Regions from separate parts of the Streptomyces laurentii genome, predicted to be linked through region 2. Evidence: predicted binding sites of a transcription regulator. Region 2 holds the regulator's gene; the other holds the start of a gene.
The links. The regulator HrcA, encoded in region 2, represses chaperone genes, less so after heat shock. The targets are predictions, from matches to a motif close to TTNGCACTCNGNNNNNCNGAGTGCNAA.
Positions count from the first base shown of each region.

Region 1: the regulator HrcA is predicted to act here: its motif matches at 1,856-1,882, upstream of groL (chaperonin GroEL).

Region 1 covers NZ_JBEYHT010000007.1:29,319-32,842, reverse strand. Annotated here, with positions in the region: gene groL (chaperonin GroEL) at 67-1,689, opposite strand; gene ABZ693_RS06535 (cold-shock protein) at 2,191-2,394, opposite strand; gene ABZ693_RS06530 (MoaD/ThiS family protein) at 2,841-3,119, opposite strand; gene thrC (threonine synthase) at 3,214-3,524, opposite strand, start outside.
Region 2 covers NZ_JBEYHT010000076.1:24,784-28,307, forward strand. Annotated here, with positions in the region: gene dnaJ (molecular chaperone DnaJ) at 1-592, opposite strand, end outside; gene hrcA (heat-inducible transcriptional repressor HrcA) at 593-1,612, opposite strand; gene ABZ693_RS31890 (MBL fold metallo-hydrolase) at 1,769-2,491, shown strand; gene ABZ693_RS31895 (DUF3097 domain-containing protein) at 2,502-3,305, shown strand; gene hemW (radical SAM family heme chaperone HemW) at 3,456-3,524, opposite strand, start outside.

The DNA of each region.
Region 1 (3,524 bases), on a different contig from region 2:
GGCGGCACCCCCACTGGGGATGCCGCCCTCGGTCGCGTTCAGCGATGAACTGCCGATCCGTCAGGATCAGAAGTCCATGTCACCGCCCGGCATGCCGCCGCCGGCCGGCGCGGCGGCCTTCTCCGGCTTGTCGGCGATGACGGCCTCGGTGGTGAGGAACAGGGCCGCGATGGAGGCCGCGTTCTGCAGCGCGGAACGGGTCACCTTGGCCGGGTCGATGATGCCCTCGGCGATCATGTCGACGTACTCACCGGACGCGGCGTTCAGGCCGTGACCGACGGGCAGGTTGCGGACCTTCTCCACCACGACGCCACCCTCAAGGCCGGCGTTCACGGAGATCTGGGTCAGCGGGGCGGCCAGCGCCTTGCGGACGATCTCGGCACCGGTGGCCTCGTCGCCGTCCAGCTCCAGCTTCTCGAAGACCGAACCGGCCTGCAGCAGCGCCACGCCACCACCGGCGACGATGCCCTCCTCGACGGCCGCCTTCGCGTTGCGAACGGCGTCCTCGATGCGGTGCTTGCGCTCCTTGAGCTCGACCTCGGTCGCGGCACCGGCCTTGATGACGGCGACGCCACCGGCGAGCTTCGCCAGGCGCTCCTGGAGCTTCTCGCGGTCGTAGTCCGAGTCGCTGTTCTCGATCTCGGCGCGGATCTGGTTCACGCGACCGGCGACCTGCTCGCTGTCACCGGCACCGTCGACGATGGTGGTCTCGTCCTTGGTGATGACGACCTTGCGGGCGCGGCCCAGCAGGTCCAGGCCGGCGTTCTCGAGCTTGAGACCGACCTCCTCGGAGATGACCGTGCCACCGGTGAGGATGGCGATGTCGTTCAGCATGGCCTTGCGGCGGTCGCCGAAGCCCGGGGCCTTGACGGCGACGGACTTGAAGGTGCCGCGGATCTTGTTGACGACCAGGGTCGACAGGGCCTCGCCCTCGACGTCCTCGGCGATGATCAGCAGCGGCTTGCCGGACTGCATGACCTTCTCGAGGAGCGGGAGCAGGTCCTTCACCGAGGAGATCTTGGAGTTGACGATGAGGATGTAGGGGTCCTCAAGCGCGGCCTCCATGCGCTCCATGTCGGTCGCGAAGTACGCCGAGATGTAGCCCTTGTCGAAGCGCATACCCTCGGTGAGCTCCAGCTCCAGACCGAAGGTCTGGGACTCCTCGACGGTGATGACGCCTTCCTTGCCGACCTTGTCCATGGCCTCGGCGATGAGCTCGCCGATCTGGGTGTCGGCGGCGGAGATGGAGGCGGTGGAGGCGATCTGCTCCTTCGTCTCGACCTCCTTCGCCTGGTCGAGCAGCGCACCGGAGACGGCCTCGACGGCCTTCTCGATGCCGCGCTTCAGGGCCATCGGGTTGGCACCGGCGGCCACGTTGCGCAGGCCCTCGCGGACCAGGGCCTGGGCGAGAACGGTGGCGGTGGTCGTACCGTCGCCGGCGACGTCGTCCGTCTTCTTGGCGACTTCCTTGACCAGCTCGGCGCCGATCTTCTCGTACGGGTCCTCGAGCTCGATCTCCTTGGCGATGGAGACACCATCGTTGGTGATCGTGGGGGCGCCCCACTTCTTCTCGAGGACGACGTTGCGGCCCTTGGGGCCGAGGGTGACCTTGACGGCGTCAGCGAGCTGGTTCATGCCGCGCTCGAGACCGCGCCGGGCCTCCTCGTCGAACGCGATGATCTTGGCCATGTGAAGTGGTCCTCCCGGACATGGGGTGGATAACGCTCCAGGACCGCGCCGACGCCCGCGACGGACGGCCGGCGCATGCCCCGTGGTTCCTTGCCCCACGCGGTTCGGCGGCCTCATCTGCCCGATCCTCGTAGCACTCTCACCTTCAGAGTGCTAACGCCAATGATTAGCACTCGACCCATGCGAGTGCAAGCGACTCTCGGCGATCGGGCGGCTCTCGGTCACCTCCGCCGCACCCTCGGTGCACCCCCGCCAGGCCTCCGCGGAGCCGCTGTGGAGCCGCTGCGGAGCCTCTACGGAGCCCCCACCGGGCCCCCGCCGGCCCCGCCGTCGCACCTTTCCACGAGGCGCACGCGCCCGTACCCCTGCGCGCGTGTACGGGCGCGCGTGCGCCCCCCACCCGCACAGGCACCCGCCCCCGTATACGCGCGAGGGGCCCGCATCCCGGTCAGGAATGCGGGCCCCTCGACGGAAGTGCGTCGGTGGCCGATCGCGCCGCGGTCAGACGGCGAGTTTGACCATGTCCGCCTGCGGGCCCTTCTGGCCCTGCGAGATCTCGAACTCGACCCGCTGACCTTCTTCGAGGGTGCGGTAGCCGTCCATCTGGATCGCGCTGTAGTGGACGAATACATCCGCACCACCGTCGACCGCGATGAAGCCGTAGCCCTTCTCCGCGTTGAACCACTTGACGGTGCCCTGAGCCATGCCTAACTCCCCTATTACTGGCCCTTGCGCGGGACCACACTTCGCGGACCCGGGTCAGACCCTGCGCCGGAACGCGTCGACCGCCGCTGAATGTATCTGCCCAACTGCCCTCTGCAACAGGTCAGTCGGACGAGAATTCTGGGTGCGACGGAATAGGGAATCGGTGCGAATACGCCGAATTACCGGGCAAGTCGGGCCCGGCAAATCAGTGCAGAAGGTGCAGAAGCCACGGCCTCTTTGGTCATATCTTGTCGCGGCGCCGCGCATTCTCATATGCGTCTGGCATGGGCGACGGAGGGGGCTTCCCCAACTCTATCGCGCTCAACCATGCAGAATTGCCCCTTCCGCTTGTTGATGCGGAAGGGGCAATTCCGTATTGCACTGGGTGAGCCGGGCGAGAGAAATGGGGCCGGTGAGACGAACCCCTAAGGGGCGGTCAGCTCACCTCAGCAGCCGCCGGCGACCGCCGGAATGATCGAGATTCCGGCGCCGTCCGGCGTCGCCGTCTCCAGGCCCTGCTCGAAGCGCACGTCGTCGTCGTTCACGTACACGTTGACGAAGCGGCGCAGCTTGCCCTGGTCGTCCAGGACGCGGGCGGCGATGCCGGTGTGGTTCTTCTCCAGGTCGGCGATGACCTCGGCGAGGGTGGTGCCCTCCGCCGGGACCTGGGACTCGCCACCGGTGTAGGTGCGGAGGATGGTGGGGATGCGGACGTTCACGGCCATGGGTTCACGGACCTTTCGGCGGGGAAGGCGGGAAGGCGGGAAGACAGAGGAGAGGTACGGGGGAATCCGGTAGGGACGGGACGCGGTACGGGGCTCAGTGAGCCAGGCCGGCGGCCCGGAAGGCGTCGAGGCTCGGCCGGATGGTAGCCGTCGCCTGCGAGGTCTCGGCCACCGCGTCCAGCGTCTTGAGCCCGTCCCCCGTGTTGAGGACGACGGTCGTCAGGCTCGGGTCGATGAGCCCGCTCTCCACCAACTTCCGCGCCACGCCCACGGTCACGCCTCCCGCCGTCTCGGCGAAGATGCCCTCGGTACGGGCGAGCAGCCGGATGGCGTCGACGATCTGCTCGTCGGTCACGTCCTCCACGGCGCCGCCGGTGCGGCGGGCGATGTCGAGGACGTACGGGC
Region 2 (3,524 bases):
GGACGACGGTGCCGAAGCCCTGGCACTGCGGGCACGGGCGCGAGGTCATGACCTGGCCCAGGAAGGACCGGGTGACCTGGGAGACCTCGCCGCGGCCGCGGCACATGTCACAGGTCTGCGCCGAGGTGCCGGGCGCGGCACCCTCGCCGGAGCACGTGGTGCAGACGACGGCCGTGTCGACCTGGATGTCCTTCGTGGTGCCGAAGGTCGCCTCGTCGAGGGTGATCTCCAGGCGGATCATCGCGTCCTGGCCGCGCCGGGTGCGCGAGCGCGGGCCGCGCTGGGACGCCGTACCGAAGAAGGCGTCCATGATGTCCGAGAAGTTCCCGAAGCCGCCCGCGCCGAAGCCGCCGGCCCCGCCACCGCCGCCGGAGGCGGACAGGGGGTCGCCGCCGAGGTCGTAGACCTGCTTCTTCTGCGGGTCGGAGAGCACCTCGTAAGCGGCGTTGATCTCCTTGAACCGCTCCTGGGTCTTCGGGTCCGGGTTCACGTCCGGGTGGAGCTCACGGGCAAGACGGCGGAAAGCCTTCTTGATCTCGTCCTGTGAAGCGTCGCGGCGCACGCCGAGTACGGCGTAGTAGTCCGTGGCCACTTACGACTCCGCCAGGATCTGTCCGACGTAACGTGCCACTGCGCGTACCGCTCCCATCGTTCCGGGGTAGTCCATGCGGGTCGGTCCGACCACGCCGAGTTTGGCGACTGCCTCGCCGCCCGAACCGTAGCCGACCGAGACGACGGATGTGGACGTGAGGCCCTCATGGACGTTCTCATGCCCGATCCGTACGGTCATGCCCGATTCCTTGGCCTCGCCGAGCAGCTTGAGGAGCACGACCTGCTCCTCGAGAGCTTCCAGGACGGGCCTGATCGTCAGGGGGAAGTCGTGCCCGAAGCGGGTCAGATTGGCGGTACCGCCGATCATGAGCCGTTCCTCGCGCTGTTCGACGAGGGTTTCGAGCAGGGTGGCGAGCACGGTGGAGACCGTGCCACGGTCCTCCACGTCCTCGAAGGACTCCGGGAGATCCTGCACCAGCTGCGGCACGTCCGCGAAACGGCGGCCGACGACCTGGCTGTTGAGCCGGGCCCGCAGATCGGCGAGAGGCGTCTCGCCGAACGGCGCCGGAAGGTCGACGACGCGCTGCTCGACCCGGCCGGTGTCGGTGATGAGTACGAGCATCAGCCGGGCGGGCGCCAGCGAGAGCAGCTCCACATGCCGCACCGTCGAACGGGTCAGCGAGGGGTACTGCACGACGGCGACCTGCCGGGTCAGCTGCGCGAGCAGCCGGACCGTGCGGGCGACGACGTCGTCGAGGTCGACGGCGCTGTCGAGGAAGCTGTGGATCGCCCGCCGCTCGGGGGTCGAGAGCGGCTTGACGCCGGCCAGACGGTCGACGAAGAGGCGATAGCCCTTGTCCGTGGGGATGCGGCCGGCACTGGTGTGAGGCTGGGCGATGTAGCCCTCGTCCTCCAGGACCGCCATGTCGTTGCGCACGGTGGCGGGCGACACGCCGAGCTTGTGGCGCTCGGTCAGCGCCTTGGAGCCGACCGGCTCCTCCGTGCCGACGTAGTCCTGGACGATCGCGCGCAGCACTTCGAGTCTGCGTTCGCTGAGCATCGCGCGCACCTCCAGCTGTCGTTCCGGTTCCGCTTGCTCCGCTTTTGGCACTCGCCCTGTTCGAGTGCCAGGAATCCACCCGCAAGTGTAAGGCGGCGGACATCGCTCCTGGCAAGGAGGCGGGCTGGGCGCCCTTCGAACGGTTAGCGTCCCGCCATGGACATGGACTGGGAATCGTGCGGCTGGGAACGGCTCGGCGAGGGGGTCGGACGGCGCCGGCTGCCGGGCTGGGACGCCACGGTGGGCCTGGTGACGGGACGAAACGGGGTACTGCTCTACGACACGGGCTCGACCCTCGCCGAGGGGGCCGAACTGCGGGCGCGGGTGACCTCGCTCACGGGCGGGCGGAGCGTGACGCATGTCGCACTCGGCCACCCACACTTCGACCACGTGTTCGGCACCGCGGCGTTCCCAGAAGCCGAGGTCCACGGAGCCGCGGGCCTCGCCGAACTGCTCCGGCGGGAAGCGGACGATCTACGGTCGGACGCCGTACGCCACGGGGTGGACCCGGAGGCCGCGACCGCCGCGGCGACGTCGCTGATCGCCCCCGGACACGAGGTCTCCGGCGAACTCACCCTCGACCTGGGCGGCCGGCCCGTCGTACTGGCGAACGTGGGGCCCGGCCACACCCGCCACGACCTGGCCGTCCTCGTGCCCGGCACTCCGCCTGTGCTCTTCTGCGGCGACCTGGTCGAGGAGTCCGGCGAACCGCAGGCGGGCCCGGACGCGGTCCCCGCCGAGTGGCCGGCCGCCATGGACCGGCTGCTGGCGCTGGGCGGCGAGGACGCGCTGTACGTGCCGGGGCACGGGGCGGTGGTGGACGCCGGGTTCGTACGACGCCAGCGCGAGGAACTGGCACGGCGCGCCTCGGTGTCGTAGCGTCGCCGAAATGCGCAGCTACAACCCCGATCTGACGCCCCCTTGGAAGCGTTCGGCACCCGTGCCGGAGGTCCCGGCGGACCGTGATCTGGTCGTCGAGGAGGTCGGAACGGGTTTCTGCGGGGCGGTGATCCGCTGCGAGGCGGGCACGGTGACCCTGGAGGACCGTTTCGGCAAGCACCGGGTCTTCCCGATGGAGCCGCGCGGCTTCCTCATCGACGGCCGTCCGGTCACCCTGGTCCGCCCCGCCGGGCCCGCGCCGGCCCGCCCCACCCGCACGGCGTCCGGCTCGGTCGCGGTCCCGGGCGCGCGGGCCCGGGTCGCGCGGGCGGGCCGCATCTACGTCGAGGGCCGCCACGACGCCGAACTGGTCGAACGGGTGTGGGGCGACGACCTGCGGATCGAGGGCGTCGTCGTGGAGTACCTGGAGGGCGTCGACGACCTCCCGAGCATCGTCGCCGACTTCGCCCCGGCCCCGGACGCCCGCCTCGGCGTCCTGGTCGACCACCTGGTCCCGGGCTCGAAGGAGTCCCGCATCGCGGCCCAGGTCTCCTCCCTGGACGTCCTGGTCGTCGGCCACCCGTACATCGACGTCTGGGAGGCCGTGAAGCCGTCCTCGGTGGGCATCCCCGCCTGGCCCACGGTCCCTCGCGGCCAGGACTGGAAGACGGGCGTCTGCCACGCCCTGAACTGGCCCCCGAACACGGGCGCGGCCTGGCAGCACATCCTCTCCCGGGTCCACTCCTACAAGGACCTGGAACCGGCGTTGCTGGGCCGCGTGGAGGAACTGATCGACTTCGTCACGGCCCCCTAGCCCCCACTTTCTCTGCCCCGCCCTCCCCCTCCCCGGCCCTCGCGCCACCCACCACAAACCAGCGCACCGCCCCGGACCTGCGCCCCACTCCCCCAGCGCGCCCGCACCACCGCACCCCGCACCGCAGCGCGCAGCGCCCCGCGCCCCCCGTCAGTCCACCAGGTCCCGCACCACCGCGTCCGCCAGCAACCGCCCCCGCAGCGTCAGCACCGCCCGCCC